DNA from 4 places in the Escherichia sp. E4742 genome. Region 4 is predicted to be linked to each of the others. Evidence: predicted binding sites of a transcription regulator. Region 4 holds the regulator's gene; each other region holds the start of a gene.
What was found. Region 4 encodes LexA, which represses DNA repair genes until DNA is damaged. Its sites were predicted from a motif close to TNCTGTATGTACATACAGNA; they were not measured.
Positions count from the first base shown of each region.

Region 1: a site for LexA is predicted at 2,395-2,414, ahead of metR (HTH-type transcriptional regulator MetR). Genes of this name have one in related genera too.
Region 2: a site for LexA is predicted at 2,440-2,459, ahead of dinG (ATP-dependent DNA helicase DinG). Genes of this name have one in related genera too.
Region 3: a site for LexA is predicted at 2,644-2,663, ahead of FEM44_RS23575 (metal-dependent hydrolase). Genes of this name have one in related genera too.

Region 1 is NZ_CP040443.1:1,960,002-1,964,631, reverse strand. It holds gene yigL (sugar/pyridoxal phosphate phosphatase YigL) at 1-547, shown strand, start outside; gene bioP (biotin transporter) at 623-1,522, shown strand; gene metR (HTH-type transcriptional regulator MetR) at 1,410-2,363, opposite strand; gene metE (5-methyltetrahydropteroyltriglutamate--homocysteine S-methyltransferase) at 2,481-4,630, shown strand, end outside.
Region 2 is NZ_CP040443.1:3,839,457-3,844,086, forward strand. It holds gene cecR (DNA-binding transcriptional regulator CecR) at 1-45, opposite strand, end outside; gene rhlE (ATP-dependent RNA helicase RhlE) at 274-1,638, shown strand; gene ybiA (N-glycosidase YbiA) at 1,872-2,354, opposite strand; gene dinG (ATP-dependent DNA helicase DinG) at 2,474-4,624, shown strand.
Region 3 is NZ_CP040443.1:4,841,796-4,846,425, reverse strand. It holds gene katE (catalase HPII) at 1-21, opposite strand, end outside; gene cedA (cell division activator CedA) at 204-467, shown strand; gene tcyP (cystine/sulfocysteine:cation symporter) at 515-1,906, opposite strand; gene FEM44_RS23575 (metal-dependent hydrolase) at 2,039-2,629, opposite strand; gene hxpB (hexitol phosphatase HxpB) at 2,791-3,459, opposite strand; gene FEM44_RS23565 (YniB family protein) at 3,606-4,142, shown strand; gene FEM44_RS23560 (fructosamine kinase family protein) at 4,183-4,630, opposite strand, start outside.
Region 4 is NZ_CP040443.1:2,485,827-2,490,456, reverse strand. It holds gene zur (zinc uptake transcriptional repressor Zur) at 70-585, shown strand; gene FEM44_RS12100 (CsbD family protein) at 627-836, opposite strand; gene dinF (MATE family efflux transporter DinF) at 952-2,277, opposite strand; gene lexA (transcriptional repressor LexA) at 2,350-2,958, opposite strand; gene dgkA (diacylglycerol kinase) at 3,068-3,436, opposite strand; gene plsB (glycerol-3-phosphate 1-O-acyltransferase PlsB) at 3,606-4,630, shown strand, end outside.

The sequences.
Region 1 (4,630 bases), 530 kb from region 4:
CGACATTGCCAGTGACCTGTTTGGCGTGGTCAACGACAACCCGGAGATCATTACTAACGTTTATCGCGACGACGAATGGTTTATGAATCGCCATCGCCCGGAAGAGATGCGCTTTTTCAAAGAAGCGGTGTTCAATTACGCGCTGTATGAGCCGGGATTGCTGGAACCAGAAGGCGTCAGCAAAGTGTTCTTCACCAGTGATTCCCATGAAAAACTTCTGCCACTGGAGCAAGCGATTAACGCTCGCTGGGGTGATCGAGTCAATGTCAGTTTCTCTACTTTGACTTGTCTGGAAGTGATGGCTGGCGGCGTTTCAAAAGGCCATGCCCTGGAAGCGGTAGCGAAGAAACTGGGCTACAGCCTGCAAGATTGTATTGCCTTTGGCGATGGAATGAACGATGCCGAAATGCTGTCGATGGCGGGTAAAGGCTGCATTATGGGCAGCGCGCATCAGCGCCTGAAAGATCTGCATCCAGAACTGGAAGTGATTGGCACTAATGCCGAAGACGCGGTGCCGCATTATCTGCGTAAACTCTATTTATCGTAATCGTTCTTTATTTAGCCAGTTGTCAACCTGATACTTCGCTACAATGGATACTCGTTAATCAAAGAGTTTTCCATTGTGGCGCTACTTATCATCACCACGATTCTGTGGGCCTTCTCCTTTAGCTTTTATGGCGAGTACCTTGCGGGGCACGTCGATAGCTATTTTGCGGTGCTGGTGCGCGTTGGCCTGGCTGCACTCGTTTTTCTGCCGTTTCTGCGCACCCGTGGCAATAGCCTGAAAACGGTCGGCCTGTATATGCTGGTGGGCGCGATGCAGCTTGGCGTGATGTATATGCTGAGTTTCCGTGCTTATCTCTACCTGACGGTTTCCGAGTTGCTGTTATTTACCGTGCTGACGCCGCTCTACATCACGCTGATTTATGACATCATGAGTAAGCGCCGTCTGCGCTGGGGATATGCCTTTAGCGCCTTGCTGGCGGTGATTGGTGCCGGAATTATTCGTTACGATCAGGTCACAGACCATTTCTGGACCGGCCTGCTGCTGGTGCAACTCTCCAATATCACTTTTGCCATCGGCATGGTGGGTTACAAACGCCTGATGGAAACTCGCCCGATGCCGCAGCATAACGCTTTTGCGTGGTTCTATCTCGGCGCGTTCCTGGTGGCGTTGATTGCATGGTTCTTGCTGGGAAATGCGCAGAAAATGCCGCAAACCACGTTGCAATGGGGCATTCTGGTGTTTCTTGGTGTGGTGGCTTCCGGGATTGGCTACTTTATGTGGAACTACGGCGCGACGCAGGTGGACGCCGGAACGCTGGGCATTATGAATAATATGCACGTTCCGGCAGGGCTGCTGGTAAACCTGGCTATCTGGCATCAACAGCCGCACTGGCCAACGTTTATTACAGGCGCGCTGGTGATCCTGGCCTCACTGTGGGTGCATCGTAAGTGGGTCGCTCCGCGCTCTTCACAAACGGCAGATGATCGCAGGCGTGATTGCGCGCTGAGCGAATAAACGCTTCCGTAATCGGCTGACGCTGCTCGCCATCGCGCACGGCGGCGTACAGTCGGCTCCATAATCCCTCGCCCAGGGTTTTGGTGACCACCAGACCCTGGCGCTCAAAACTCTCTACTACCCAATGCGGCAGGGCGGCAATGCCCATCCGCGCAGCAACCATCTGAATCAACAATAAGGTGTTATCGACGCTTTTCAGTGACGGGCTGACGCCTGCCGGCTGAAGAAAATGCCGCCAGACATCCAGTCGGCTACGCTGCACCGGATAAATCAATAGCGTCTCGCTGGCGAGATCTTCCGGCGTGATACGCGTTTTCGCCGCCAGTGGATGGTCAGGTGCTAACACCAGACGCACTTCATAATCGAACATCGGCGAATAATGCAGTCCACTGCGCGGCAGAATATCGGACGTCATCACCAGATCCAGCTCGCCCTGTTGCAACGCGGGCTGCGGGTCAAACGTCACGCCCGATTTAAAGTCCATCTCGACCTGCGGCCAGTTCTTATGAAAGTTTTCTAACGCGGGTGTCAGCCACTGAATACAGCTGTGGCACTCGATGGCGATGCGCAGGCGTGTCTGCTGCGGTTCATTGCAGGCTTGCAGCGCCTGGCTGATTTGCGGCAGTACCTGGTTTGCCAGTTGTAGCAGGATTTCCCCCTGCGGTGTAAAGCGAAGCGGCTGGCTCTTACGCACGAATAGCCGGAAGCCAAGACGTTGTTCCAGATCGCTAAACTGGTGAGACAGGGCGGATTGCGTCTGATGCAACGTCGCCGCAGCGGCTGCGAGCGAGCCGCAGTTCCGCAACGCTTGTAGCGTTTTCAGGTGTTTTACTTCGATCATGAAAGTCCTTCACTTCGGCATGAATAATTTGCGCTTGAGGAATATACAGTAACTGGCAAATATGGATGTGTAAACATCTGGACGTCTAAATACTAAAAATTCCACAAGGGGCATATAATGACAATTCTTAATCACACCCTCGGTTTTCCTCGCGTTGGCCTGCGTCGCGAGCTGAAAAAAGCGCAAGAAAGTTATTGGGCGGGGAACTCCACGCGTGAAGAACTGCTGGCAGTAGGGCGTGAATTACGTGCTCGTCACTGGGATCAACAAAAGCAAGCGGGTATCGACCTGCTGCCGGTGGGCGATTTTGCCTGGTATGATCATGTTCTGACCACCAGCCTGCTGCTGGGTAACGTTCCGGCGCGCCATCAGAATAAAGACGGTTCGGTGGATATCGACACCCTGTTCCGTATTGGTCGCGGACGTGCGCCAACAGGTGAACCTGCGGCGGCGGCAGAAATGACCAAATGGTTTAACACCAACTATCACTACATGGTGCCGGAGTTCGTTAAAGGCCAGCAGTTCAAACTGACCTGGACGCAGCTGTTGGAGGAAGTGGACGAGGCGCTGGCGCTGGGCCACAAGGTGAAACCTGTGCTTCTGGGGCCGGTTACCTATCTGTGGCTGGGTAAGGTGAAAGGTGAACAATTTGACCGCCTGAGCCTGCTGAACGACATTCTGCCGGTTTATCAGCAAGTTCTGGCAGAACTGGCAAAACGCGGCATTGAGTGGGTACAGATTGACGAACCGGCGCTGGTGCTGGAACTGCCGCAGGCGTGGCTGGACGCGTATAAACCTGCTTACGATGCACTGCAGGGGCAGGTGAAACTGCTACTGACCACCTATTTTGAAGGTGTAACGCCAAACCTCGACACGATTATTGCGCTGCCTGTTCAGGGTCTGCATGTCGACCTCGTTCATGGCAAAGATGATGTAGCAGAACTACACAAGCGCCTGCCTTCTGACTGGCTGCTGTCTGCCGGGCTGGTCAATGGTCGTAACGTCTGGCGCGCCGACCTCACCGAGAAATATGCGCAAATTAAGGACATTGTCGGCAAACGTGATTTGTGGGTGGCATCTTCTTGCTCACTGCTGCACAGCCCTATCGACCTGAGCGTGGAAACGCGTCTTGATGCAGAAGTGAAAAGCTGGTTTGCCTTCGCCCTGCAAAAATGTCATGAACTGGCGCTGCTGCGCGATGCGTTGAACAGTGGTGATACGGCGGCTCTGGCAGAGTGGAGCGCCCCAATTCAGGCGCGTCGTCACTCAACCCGTGTGCATAACCCGGCAGTAGAAAAGCGTCTGGCGGCGATCACCGCCCAGGACAGCCAGCGTGCGAATGTCTATGAAGTGCGTGCTGAAGCCCAGCGTGCGCGTTTTAAACTGCCAGCGTGGCCGACCACCACGATTGGTTCCTTCCCGCAAACCACGGAAATTCGTACCCTGCGTCTGGATTTCAAAAAGGGCAATCTTGACGCCAATAACTACCGCACGGGCATTGCGGAACATATCAAGCAGGCCATTGTTGAGCAGGAACGTTTGGGACTGGATGTGCTGGTACATGGCGAGGCCGAGCGTAACGACATGGTGGAATACTTTGGCGAACACCTCGACGGTTTTGTCTTTACGCAAAATGGTTGGGTACAGAGCTACGGTTCCCGCTGCGTGAAACCGCCGATTGTGATTGGTGACGTTAGCCGTCCGGCGCCGATCACCGTAGAGTGGGCGAAGTATGCGCAATCGCTGACCGACAAACCGGTGAAAGGGATGCTGACTGGTCCGGTGACCATTCTCTGCTGGTCGTTCCCGCGTGAAGATGTCAGCCGTGAAACCATCGCCAAACAGATTGCTCTGGCGCTGCGTGATGAAGTGGCGGATCTGGAAGCGGCTGGAATTGGCATCATCCAGATTGATGAACCGGCGCTGCGCGAAGGTTTACCGCTGCGTCGTAGTGACTGGGACGCCTATCTCCAGTGGGGCGTAGAGGCTTTCCGCATCAACGCCGCCGTGGCGAAGGATGAAACGCAGATCCACACTCACATGTGTTATTGCGAGTTCAACGACATTATGGATTCGATTGCGGCGCTGGATGCTGACGTCATCACTATCGAAACCTCGCGTTCCGACATGGAGTTGCTGGAGTCATTCGAAGAGTTTGATTATCCGAATGAAATCGGTCCAGGCGTCTATGACATTCACTCGCCAAACGTACCGAGCGTGGAATGGATTGAAGCCCTGCTGAAGAAAGCGGCAAAACGCATTCCGGC
Region 2 (4,630 bases), 1.4 Mb from region 4:
TTTTTTCGCCTGTTCACCTTTGGTTGTCATGGCAGGACTATTCATAGCACAGCCCATTCTTAATCAAATGATTGATTAAGATTATGACTCATTTTTAGCGTTGTCCAGTATGGTCAGGAATTTTAGCAACGCCAGTCACAGGGATAATTTATGCGCTGCGTCACAAAAACTGCTACACTCCGCTCCCTCATGACATTGTGGTTTTTGTCATTTTCCTTTTCAGTATCTCCCTGAAAACTACACCGGTAACGGTCGGGGCGGTTCGGAGTAGTTATGTCTTTCGATTCTTTGGGTTTAAGCCCTGATATCCTGCGCGCCGTTGCCGAGCAAGGTTACCGTGAACCCACCCCTATTCAGCAGCAGGCGATCCCTGCGGTGCTGGAAGGCCGCGACCTGATGGCCAGTGCCCAGACCGGCACGGGCAAAACAGCGGGCTTTACGTTGCCGCTACTACAACACCTGATTTCCCGCGAGCCGCACGCCAAAGGGCGTCGTCCGGTACGTGCGCTCATTCTTACCCCGACCCGTGAACTGGCGGCGCAGATTGGCGAAAACGTCCGTGATTACAGCAAATACCTGAACATTCGTTCGCTGGTGGTGTTTGGTGGCGTCAGCATTAACCCGCAGATGATGAAATTACGTGGCGGCGTTGATGTTCTGGTGGCAACGCCGGGGCGTTTGCTGGACCTGGAACATCAGAATGCGGTGAAGCTGGACCAGATAGAAATCCTCGTCCTCGATGAAGCTGACCGTATGCTCGACATGGGCTTTATCCACGATATCCGTCGCGTGTTAACAAAACTGCCCGCGAAGCGCCAGAACCTGTTGTTCTCCGCGACCTTCTCTGACGATATTAAAGCCCTGGCGGAAAAACTGTTGCACAACCCGCTGGAAATCGAAGTGGCACGCCGCAATACCGCGTCTGATCAGGTGACCCAGCACGTTCACTTTGTTGATAAGAAACGCAAACGCGAATTGCTGTCGCATATGATTGGTAAAGGGAACTGGCAGCAGGTGCTGGTGTTTACCCGTACCAAACATGGCGCTAACCATCTGGCGGAACAGCTTAATAAAGATGGTATCCGCAGTGCGGCGATCCATGGCAATAAATCGCAAGGTGCACGTACTCGCGCGCTGGCCGATTTTAAATCGGGCGATATTCGTGTACTGGTGGCAACTGACATCGCTGCGCGCGGTCTGGATATCGAAGAGTTGCCGCACGTCGTCAACTATGAACTGCCAAACGTACCGGAAGATTATGTCCACCGTATCGGGCGTACCGGTCGCGCGGCAGCTACCGGTGAAGCGTTGTCGCTGGTATGTGTTGATGAACACAAACTGCTGCGTGATATCGAAAAACTGCTGAAAAAAGAGATCCCGCGCATTGCGATTCCTGGCTATGAGCCGGACCCGTCAATCAAAGCGGAACCAATCCAGAATGGTCGCCAGCAACGTGGCGGCGGCGGTCGTGGGCAAGGTGGTGGTCGCAGTCAACAGCAACCTCGCCGTGGGGAAGGTGGCGCAAAATCTGCAAGCGCGAAACCTGCAGAAAAACCATCTCGTCGCCTCGGCGATGCCAAACCGGCAGGCGAACAACAACGTCGTCGCCGTCCGCGTAAACCTGCCGCTGCGCAGTAATCTTTTGATGCCGGGCTATGCCCGGCATCAGGCTGATGACAAACGCAAAACTGCCTGATGCGCTACGCTTATCAGGCCTACGTGAAATCTGCAATATATTGAATTTCCATGCTTTTGTAGGTCGGATAAGGCGTTTTCGCCGCATCCGGCATTTCACAACAAGCACTTGTCAGCAATTTGAGAACGCGGAAAAAAGATTTCTCTGTTTTACCGCCCATAAGCCACCCGAGACGTTACTTTTCTATAGCCAATTGTTCGCGCAACTCCATTAAAAGGTAGCCCAGTCGATTCTTGCCCTTACCATTACCACCGTCTCCCCAGTAAGCATCATTTTCCGTATGCTCAACCAGTTTTGCGGACGCTGTTGCCAGTAAGAGCACGCGCAGTTCTGCATGCTGTTCGAATTTAGCGCGAAGAGCTTTACGCATCACCTGTTCTTTGACCGACTCCCAGTTTTTACGCAGAGGCTTAGAACGATCGCGACCCAAGCGTGCGGCGACCATGGGGGAAGAAACCCGACGGATCTCTTCGCGGTATTTTTCATCAAGGAATTTTTGTGCCTGGAAATAGTGTTCTGAGGTGGGCCAGGTTTTCCCGTCAACCTTAATGGGCCAGGCGGCAAAGTTAGAAAAATCACCGTAGTCATCGCCGGTGTTGTAGAAATTTATGGTGGTGTCTTGCATGACGTGTTGGGTCCTTTGTGTTCGAACGGGCATTAAACCGCATTATGTTGGTTGTTATTGCGAGCCGCTTTCCAGAAACAGAAAAACCATTACCCCTGAAAACCGAAAAATGCCACAATATTGGCTGTTTATACAGTATTTCAGGTTTTCTCATGGCATTAACCGCCGCGCTTAAAGCGCAAATCGCCGCCTGGTATAAGGCGCTTCAGGAACAGATCCCCGACTTTATTCCCCGTGCGCCGCAGCGGCAGATGATTGCGGACGTCGCCAAAACGCTGGCCGGAGAAGAAGGGCGGCATCTGGCGATTGAAGCCCCCACCGGCGTTGGGAAAACGCTCTCCTATTTGATTCCCGGCATCGCCATTGCCCGCGAAGAGCAAAAAACGCTGGTGGTGAGTACCGCCAACGTGGCGTTGCAGGATCAGATCTACAGTAAAGATTTACCGCTGCTGAAAAAGATCATTCCCGATCTCAAATTTACCGCCGCTTTTGGGCGTGGGCGCTACGTTTGTCCGCGTAATCTGACGGCGCTCGCCAGTACTGAACCCACGCAACAGGATCTGCTGGCGTTTCTTGACGACGAGCTGACGCCGAACAATCAGGAAGAACAAAAACGTTGTGCGAAGCTGAAGGGCGATCTCGACACTTATAAATGGGATGGTCTGCGCGATCATACTGATATCGCCATTGATGATGATCTCTGGCGTCGTTTGAGTACCGATAAGGCCAGTTGTCTTAACCGCAACTGTTATTACTATCGCGAATGCCCGTTTTTTGTTGCCCGTCGGGAGATTCAGGAAGCAGAAGTGGTGGTGGCAAACCATGCGCTGGTGATGGCGGCGATGGAAAGCGAAGCCGTATTACCTGACCCGAAAAATCTGCTGCTGGTGCTGGACGAAGGTCATCACCTGCCGGACGTGGCGCGGGATGCGCTGGAGATGAGCGCCGAAATCACCGCACCGTGGTATCGGCTACAGCTGGACTTGTTCACCAAACTGGTCGCTACCTGCATGGAGCAGTTTCGCCCGAAGACGATCCCACCGCTGGCGATCCCTGAGCGTTTGAATGCGCATTGTGAAGAGTTGTATGAGCTTATCGCCTCGTTAAACAACATTCTCAATCTCTACATGCCTGCCGGGCAGGAGGCAGAGCACCGTTTTGCGATGGGCGAACTGCCTGATGAAGTGCTGGAGATCTGCCAGCGGCTGGCGAAACTCACCGAGATGCTGCGTGGTCTGGCGGAGTTATTTCTTAACGATTTAAGTGAGAAAACCGGCAGCCACGATATTGTGCGTCTGCACCGTTTGATTTTGCAGATGAACCGCGCGCTGGGGATGTTTGAGGCGCAAAGCAAACTCTGGCGGCTGGCTTCGCTGGCGCAATCTTCCGGTGCGCCAGTGACCAAATGGGCGACGCGGGAAGAACGCGACGGGCAGCTGCATCTCTGGTTTCACTGCGTGGGGATCCGCGTTAGCGATCAACTGGAAAGGCTGCTGTGGCGCAGTATTCCGCACATTATTGTCACCTCCGCGACCTTGCGATCGCTGAACAGTTTTTCGCGTTTGCAGGAGATGAGCGGGCTGAAAGAGAAAGCGGGCGACCGCTTTGTGGCGCTGGATTCCCCCTTCAACCACTGCGAACAGGGCAAAATTGTTATTCCCCGGATGCGCTTTGAGCCTTCCATTGACAACGAAGAACAGCACATTGCTGAAATGGCGGCGTTCTTCCGTGAGCAGGTGGAGAGCAAAAAACACCTCGGTATGTTGGTACTGTTTGCCAGCGGGCGTGCGATGCAGCGGTTTCTCGACTATGTGACGGATTTACGGTTGATGTTGCTGGTGCAGGGCGATCAGCCTCGCTATCGCTTAGTTGAACTGCATCGCAAACGCGTCGCCAACGGTGAGCGCAGCGTACTGGTGGGCTTACAGTCTTTTGCCGAAGGGCTGGATTTAAAGGGCGAGCTGCTAAGTCAGGTGCATATCCATAAAATTGCCTTTCCACCTATTGACAGCCCGGTGGTGATCACCGAAGGGGAGTGGCTGAAAAGCCTCAATCGCTATCCGTTTGAGGTGCAAAGCCTGCCGAGCGCCTCGTTTAACCTGATCCAGCAGGTCGGGCGTTTGATCCGAAGCCACAGCTGCTGGGGGGAAGTGGTGATTTACGATAAACGCTTGCTGACCAAAAACTATGGCAAGCGACTACTGGATGCATTACCGGTATTTCCGATTGAGCAACCGGAAGTCCCTGAAGGTATAGTTAAAAAGAAAGAAAAAGCGAAATCCCCACGTCGTCGGCGGCGTTAATGATGT
Region 3 (4,630 bases), 2.4 Mb from region 4:
CTTTTCGTTATGTTGCGACATTGAACTCGTCTCCTTAATTTATTACTAAAAGGGCCGCTGTTTTGGTCAAAAAACCATCTAACTATAGACCATCAGGGGGATCTCACTCTGGAAACGGTGTCAGAGAAGGTATTCGGGAATATACGCAAAGCAGGACGGACGGGGGGTAAATCAGCTAAACTACAATTTTTCTGATTTTTAATATGCGTTTAGTGAAGCCAGTAATGAAGAAACCGCTACGTCAGCAAAACCGCCCGATTATTAGCTATGTCCCGCGCACGGAACCTGCGCCGCCGGAGCATGCGATTAAAATGGATTCGTTTCGTGATGTCTGGATACTACGTAGCAAATATGTGGCGTTTGTTCTGGTGGGGGAATCATTCTTACGCTCACCGGCGTTTAGTGTGCCGGAGGCGGCCCAGCGCTGGGCGAATCAGATTCGACAAGAGAATGAGGTCGAAGAGTGAAAAAAACGCCTGTCGGGATGACAGGCGTTTTGCGTTATAAGCCAGGGTTAACGGTGAGCCAGTTCGGCGTCATCTTCGCTATCCAGAATGGATTTATCGGTCTGCTTCAGCCACTGGCTGGTCAGTGTACCTGCGGTCATAGAACCGCTGACGTTCAGTGCCGTACGGCCCATATCGATAAGTGGTTCAACGGAAATTAACAATGCCACCAGCGTTACCGGCAAGCCCATTGCAGGGAGTACAATCAGTGCGGCGAATGTTGCACCGCCACCAACGCCTGCAACACCTGCTGAACTCACAGTGACGATACCAACGAGTGTCGCAATCCACATTGGGTCCAGCGGGTTAATGCCCACCGTTGGCGCAACCATCACCGCCAGCATTGCCGGATACAGCCCGGCACAGCCGTTCTGACCAATGGTCGCACCGAAAGAGGCGGCGAAACTGGCGATGGATTCAGGAACACCCAGACGACGCGTTTGTGCTTCTACATTCAGCGGAATAGACGCAGCACTGGAGCGACTGGTGAAAGCAAACGTCAGCACCGGCCACACTTTGCGGAAGTATTTCAGCGGGCTTACGCCATTAATACCCAGCAGAATGCCATGCACTGCAAACATAATGATAAGACCGAGGTAGGACGCGACAACGAAGCTACCCAGTTTAATGATGTCTTGCAGGTTGGAGCCAGCAACGACTTTGGTCATCAGCGCAAGCACGCCGTAAGGGGTCAGTTGCATGACCAGGCGAACCAGTTTCATCACCCAGCTTTGCAGTGTGTCGATAGCGGTTAAGACTCGTTCACCTTTCGGCGCATCATCTTTCAGCAGTTTCAGCGCTGCAACGCCCAGGAAAGCCGCAAAAATTACCACGCTGATAATTGACGTCGGATTGGCACCGGTCAGATCGGCAAACGGGTTTTTCGGGATAAAGGACAAGACAAGCTGCGGAACGCTCAGGTCAGAGACTTTACCGACATAGTTGCTTTCGATAGCGTTCAGGCGAGCAGTCTCTGCGCCCCCCTGAACCAGACCTTCAGCAGTCAGACCAAACAGGTTGGTCACCAGCACACCGACCAGCGCCGCAATCAGCGTGGTAAACAGCAGCGTACCGATGGTCAGAAAACTGATTTTGCCTAACTGAGATGCGTTATGCAGGCGGGCAACCGCGCTCAGAACTGAGGCGAATACTAACGGCATAACGATCATTTGCAGTAGCTGAACATAGCCGTTACCGACAATGTTAAACCACTGTACAGAATCTTTAAGTACCTGGCTGTCAGAACCATAAATGGTATGCAGAGCAAGGCCAAACACCACGCCCATCACCAGACCTACCAGCACTTTTTTTGCCAGACTCCACTGTTTGTGGCGAGCCTGAGCCAGCACAAACAATAGAACAACGAACACCACGATGTTCGCAATTAATGGAAAGTTCATCCCCGTTCTCCTGATCTTATTATTTCTATCACTGTGTAACAGTCATAGTGTTGGCGCAAGATTAACAGAACTGTGAGCTGGCTCTTATATTCAAATGGAATTGCTTATTCCAGAAAGGTGATTTTTGCCTTTTTAGTATTCAACCTGGTGCTTAATAAGGCGATGAAACTCGATCTGCAAGGTATTAATCATTTGCGATGACCAACGCACGGCACTGTTTTCGGGCAGTGAATGGGGCATCCACACTGACCAGACAAACAACGCCATGCAGAGAAAACGTTCTAACTGGTTGCCTTTTTGTGGAACCAGAATTGGCAGACGGAAACGCCATCGGCATGGCCAGAGTAGGGGAACGCCAGCAGGGGTCAGCATATCAGCAAGGATATGACTCAAATAACCGAGAACCATACCTTGCAGAGCATCAGCCGGAATAAACCAGCTTTCCGGAACTTTCAGATAAAAGGTCGCCAGTAGAGCAAACACCGCCAGCAGACTGTGGGTAAAGCCACGGTGACCAAAAGCGCGGGCAATGGGTTTTGATATCCACTTTAATCGCTGCCCAAGAAACGACTTTGGATGGTCAATATCCGGTAAAAGACAAGTTAATATTGCGGAAGGGACAATATGCCACCAGTCACCCTGTGCCAGCACGGGTGTAAGCTCGGCATTTTTAGCAAACACCGCACAAGCAATAGAAAAGAGGAGGTGACCTTCCGCCGTCATGATAAAACTCACTAAACTGTCGATACGTACAGTATAGGGTTTTTATACAGTGCGCGGAAGTGGTGACGGTGTAACTCTTCATCATAATATGATGATAAAATCGTCAGTTGAACGTAATTTCAGATAAGCAACCAGGGGCCGTGTCACCACGCCCCTTTTTATTAACCGAGGAGGTCTTTCGCGGTGAGTTCGGTCAAGGATGAAAGTTTTACATTCGCCAACACAAAACGTGGATCATTTTGCGCTTCTGGTGCTGGAACGACGATGGAGCGCATTCGTGCTGCCTTCGAGGCGATCATGCCATTAACAGAGTCTTCCAGCGCCACGCAGGCGATTGGGTCAACGCCCAGTTTTGCTGCGCAGTCGAGATAAACCTGCGGATGTGGCTTGCTATAAGGCAATTTTTCGGCGGAGGCGAGGGCATCGAAACTGTCACGTAGGTCAAACATGGCCAGCACTTTTTCAAGCATATGCAGCGGTGACGCTGAAGCCAGGCCAACCAATAAGCCCTGCTCTTTACATAAAGCAACGGCTTCACGCACGCCAGGCAGTAATGGACGCGTCTCTTCAATCAGCGAAATGGCCCGGGCAATTACCCGATCTACAACTTCCTGACGACTCGGTCCATTCCACGGTTGCCGGGCATACCACAGATCAACCACCATATCGATGCGTAAACCTAAGGTGTCCGGTAGCTCATTACGACGGGAGATGTCCACCCCCAGGCTTGCCATCACATCCAGTTCGGCCCGATCCCATAATGGTTCGGAATCGATAAGTAATCCATCCATATCAAAAATTGCAGCAAGAATCTGTCGTGGGGTTGACATTACAACCTCTCCTTTAGAGCATTATGTGTAAGGTATTAAGCAGTGCTTATGATTAAGCGCCTATCATATCGCCTTTAAAGAATGGGCGAAAACAGATATCTACAGGTAAACTAAGTGAATCGACGCGTCTTAATCAAGGAGAACTCATGACGTATCAACAAGCTGGACGCATTGCTATTTTGAAAAGGATTTTCGGTTGGGTGATTTTTATACCAACACTTGTTTCCACGTTGATTTCCTTGCTGAAGTTTATGAATACCCGGCAAGAAACCCAGGAAGGCATTAATGCGGTAATGCTCGACTTTGCCCATGTCATGATTGATATGATGCAGGCGAATACGCCTTTTTTGAATCTGTTCTGGTATAACTCACCGACGCCCAATTTTAATGGTGGTGTAAACGTTATGTTCTGGGTGATTTTCATTCTGATTTTTATCGGGCTGGCGTTGCAAGACTCTGGAGCACGCATGAGTCGTCAGGCGCGCTTCTTGCGCGAAGGCGTTGAAGATCAACTCATTCTGGAGAAGGCTAAAGGGGAAGAGGGGTTAACGCGTGAACAGATCGAGTCGCGCATTGTCGTTCCACGCCATACTATCTTCACGCAGTTTTTTTCACTCTATATCCTGCCGGTCATTTGTATTGCTGCGGGATACGTGTTCTTTTCTCTGCTCGGTTTCATTTAATACAAAGGCCGCGCGGTGCGGCCATTATCATCGACTCCCGTTACGCGGCTAACAATCTATCCAATGATTGTTGGGCAATAACCAGATGTTGACCACCAAACAACCTTGCACGGTTTAGCAAAGTGTAAAGCTGGTAAATCGGTTGGCGTTCGAGGAAATCGATCGGTAGCGGTGAAACTGATTGATAACCATCATAGATTTGCGGAGGCTGTTCGGTATGTAGCGGCAACATCGCCAGATCGCACTCTCTGTCGCCCCAGTAACAAGCAGGGTCGAAAATATACGGACCATTCGGACCTAGCGCACAATTCCCTGACCATAGATCGCCGTGTAACAGTGATGGTTGCGGCTGATGTGAGGCCAGGCGCTGCTGGATATGCTCGACGATGGCGTCGATATTGCCGAAGGCGATCCCTTTTTCTGCTGCCAGCTCCAGTTGCCAGCCAATCCGTTGTTCAGCAAAAAACGTTGACCAGCGGCGTTGCCAG
Region 4 (4,630 bases):
GGTTGTCGGCGTTTAAGTGAGAATTATGGTAAAGTAAGGACATTCTTAACCCCACTTTCGAGGTGCACAATGGAAAAGACCACAACGCAAGAGTTATTGGCGCAGGCTGAAAAACTCTGCGCGCAGCGTAATGTGCGCCTGACTCCGCAACGTCTCGAAGTGCTGCGCCTTATGAGCCTGCAAGAAGGGGCTATCAGCGCCTACGATCTACTTGATTTGCTGCGCGAAGCCGAGCCCCAAGCCAAGCCGCCGACGGTTTATCGCGCGCTCGATTTTCTGCTTGAACAAGGTTTTGTGCATAAGGTTGAATCCACCAACAGCTATGTGCTGTGCCATCTGTTCGATCAGCCTACGCATACTTCAGCCATGTTTATTTGCGATCGCTGCGGCGCAGTGAAAGAAGAATGTGCGGAAGGTGTGGAAGACATCATGCATACGCTGGCGGCAAAAATGGGTTTTGCCCTGCGCCATAATGTGATTGAAGCGCATGGATTATGTTCAGCATGTGTAGAAGTGGAAGCGTGTCGTCATCCTGAACAGTGCCATCATGACCACTCTATTCAGGTGAAAAAGAAACCTCGTTAAGAGGGCGTACATCCTTGTACACGTCGGGCAGGAGGGATTAATTACCAGCGGTAATCATGGCGTTTTTCCCAGCTATCAACCTCTTTCTCTGCCTGATCTTTCTGGTAACCGTAACGTTCCTGGATTTTACCCACTAACTGGTCACGCTTACCTTCAATGACCGTCATGTCATCATCGGTCAGTTTGCCCCATTGCTCTTTCACTTTACCTTTGAACTGTTTCCAGTTACCGCCGACTTCGTCTTTATTCATATTCAAATCCTCATCGTTAGGTGGTGAATGAGTGTACGCTCACTTTTCTTCTGAACGTGGGATTAAGTGTAGTCAGGAATTTGGCTTAGGATTATTTATTCAGAACTTTTAACCGTCATGTTGCTGAAAACCAGGTTCCATTACGCCAGTGACGACGCCAGATAACCGCCAGTGAAAGCCCGCGCAGCGCCAGAAAGACGGTTAACGCCAGCCATAAACCATGGTTACCCAACCACGGCAGCGTAAGGAGCGTCAGCGCAAAACCTGCGGCGGCCACCGCCATACTATTGCGCATTTCGGCAGCGCGCGTTGCGCCAATAAACATACCGTCCAGCAGATAACACCAGACTCCCACCAGCGGTAAAATAACCTGCCAGATTAGGTAGCGATCGGCCAGATTCTGGATCTGCGTTAACGACGTTAGCAACGCGATGATATGTTCACCCGCCAGCAAATAAACCACCGAAAACAACAATGCCACGATCCCCGACTGGCGGCACGCTGCGCGCCAGACATCCAGTAACTGGCTACCGTCGCGCGCACCATACGCCTGACCGGAGTGGGCTTCAACCGCGTAGGCAAAACCATCCAGCGCATAGGCAGTAAAGGTGAGTAGCGTCATCAGGACCGCGTTGACGGCAATAATATCGCTCCCCAGTCGCGCACCAAGAACCGTTATTGCGCCAAAACAGAGTTGTAGCAGCAGTGAGCGCAGCATAATGTCGCGGTTAAGCGCCAGCAAGCGACGGAAGTTTCCACGCCAGGCTGTTTTCAGCATTTCGCCGGAGATACCACGTAGTATGAGGATTTTACGCACCATGAGCAGACCAATCAGCAATGTTGCATATTCCGCAATAACCGTCGCCAGCGCCGCGCCCTGCACGTTCATATGCAGCCCCATCACCAGCCAGACATCCAGCACAATGTTGAGGATATTGCCAACCACTAACAAAATCACTGGCGCGCGGGCATATTGCACGCCGAGCAACCAGCCGAGCAGCACCAGATTCGCCAGCGACGCCGGTGCGCTTAACCAGCGAATTTCAAGAAAGCGCCGCGCCTGTTCCAGAACAGCTTCGCTACCACCAACAATATGCAGCGCCAGCTCGATAATCGGCGTACGCAGTAACGCAATCAACGCTCCGGCCCCCAGTGCCAACAGCAACGGCTGCACCAGCGCACGCGCCAATGCCTGAGGATTTTTGGCACCATAAGCCTGTGCAGTAAGCCCGGTAGTGCTCATACGCAAAAACAGCAACAGCATAAAGAGAAAACTTGTCGCCGTTGCGCCAACCGCCACGCCGCCCAGATAAACCGGACTATCAAGATGACCAATGACCGCCGTATCAACCAGTCCCAGCAAGGGAACGGTGATATTGGAGAAAATCATGGGTAAAGCCAGATGCCAGAGTGCTTTATCAGATGAAGTGAGGAATGCCATGCAGACAAGCCTGATGAAGAGAGATTAAAAACAAACCGCGATGCCAGGCGGCATCGCGGTATCAGAGATAGATTACAGCCAGTCGCCGTTGCGAATAACACCAACCGCCAGCCCTTCAATGCTGAAGCTCTGCTGACGAAGGTCAACGACAATTGGTTTAAACTCGCTATTTTCTGGCAGAAGTTCGACTTTATTACCCTGTTTTTTCAGACGCTTAACGGTAACTTCGTCATCTATACGCGCGACAACGACCTGACCATTACGCACATCCTGGGTTTTATGCACTGCCAGCAAGTCGCCGTCCATAATGCCGATATCTTTCATCGACATTCCGCTGACGCGCAGCAGGAAATCAGCATTCGGCTTGAACAAGGAAGGATCGACCTGATAATGACCTTCAATATGCTGCTGCGCCAGAAGCGGTTCACCGGCAGCCACACGGCCCACCAACGGCAACCCTTCTTCCTCTTCCTGCAACAGACGAATCCCGCGCGATGCGCCGGAAACAATTTCAATCACGCCTTTGCGTGCCAGCGCCTTCAGATGTTCTTCAGCCGCGTTTGGGGAACGGAACCCCAAACGCTGCGCGATTTCCGCACGCGTCGGCGGCATACCTGTCTGGCTGATGTGATCACGAATGAGATCAAACACCTCTTGTTGCCTGGCCGTTAACGCTTTCATTCCGCCCCCTGGGTGTATATACAGTTATGCTGTGAGTATATACAGCAAAAGGCGATTTTGGAACCATAAACTACACAATAAACCAGAGATTTATCGAATTCTGGAAGGGTTATCCAAAATGTGACCATAACAGAATGACCCAGGTAATCACGGCGACGATAATGGCGATCAGCACCGCAGCGGACCCCATATCTTTTGCCCGCCCGGAAAGCTCGTGGTATTCAGAGCCAATTCGATCAACCACCGCTTCGATGGCGCTATTGAGAATTTCCACAATCATCACCAACATGACGGAGCTAATAAGCAGCACGCGGGTAATCGCGTCCACATCCAGCCAGCAGGCGATGACCACCGCCAACAATACCGCCACGCCTTCCTGACGGAATGCCGCTTCGTTGATCCATGCAGCACGTAAACCTTTCCAGGAATAGCCAGCGGCTTTGATAATTCGAGTGAATCCAGTGGTATTATTGGCCATTGAAAGAACCTTTTTACATTATGAGCGTCAATATCAGTGTACCGTTGAATCCGATGATTCCGGTAGCGTAGCGCCGCGCGAAACATGAGCGGATACCACAGAATTTCCCATGACTTTCTGCTATCCTTCCCGCGCATTTGCATTATTAACCAGAGGCTTTACATCGTTTATGTCCGGCTGGCCACGAATTTACTACAAATTACTGAATTTACCATTAAGCATCCTGGTAAAAAGCAAGTCTATTCCGGCAGATCCTGCCCCGGAATTGGGGCTCGATACCTCTCGTCCAATTATGTACGTTTTACCGTACAACTCAAAAGCGGATTTGCTGACGTTGCGCGCCCAGTGCCTGGCGCATGACCTGCCTGATCCATTAGAGCCGCTGGAGGTAGACGGTACGCTACTGCCGCGCTATGTGTTTATTCATGGCGGGCCGCGTGTTTTCACCTATTACACGCCGAAAGAAGAGTCTATTAAGCTGTTCCACGACTATCTCGATCTGCACCGTAGCAACCCAAATCTGGATGTGCAGATGGTGCCTGTATCGGTGATGTTTGGTCGTGCGCCAGGGCGTGAAAAAGGTGAGGTTAACCCGCCACTGCGCATGCTCAACGGCGTACAGAAATTTTTCGCCGTGCTATGGCTCGGTCGCGACAGTTTTGTGCGTTTCTCTCCGTCAGTTTCGCTGCGCCGTATGGCGGATGAACACGGCACGGATAAAACTATCGCTCAGAAACTGGCACGCGTGGCGCGCATGCACTTTGCCCGTCAACGTCTGGCTGCCGTGGGTCCACGTCTGCCTGCTCGTCAGGATCTGTTTAACAAGCTGCTCGCCTCCCGCGCCATTGCCAAAGCGGTAGAAGATGAAGCACGCAGCAAAAAAATCTCCCATGAAAAAGCGCAGCAGAACGCGATTGCGCTGATGGAAGAGATTGCGGCGAATTTCTCTTACGAGATGATCCGCCTGACTGACCGTATTCTGGGCTTCACCTGGAACCGGCTTTATCAGGGCATCAACGTCCATAATGCCGAACGCGTTCGTCAGCTGGCCCACGACGGTCATGAGCTGGTGTATGTGCCATGCCACCGTAGCCACATGGACTACCTGCTGCTTTCTTACGTGCTGTATCACCAGGGGCTGGTGCCACCGCATATCGCCGCCGGGATCAACCTGAACTTCTGGCCTGCCGGGCC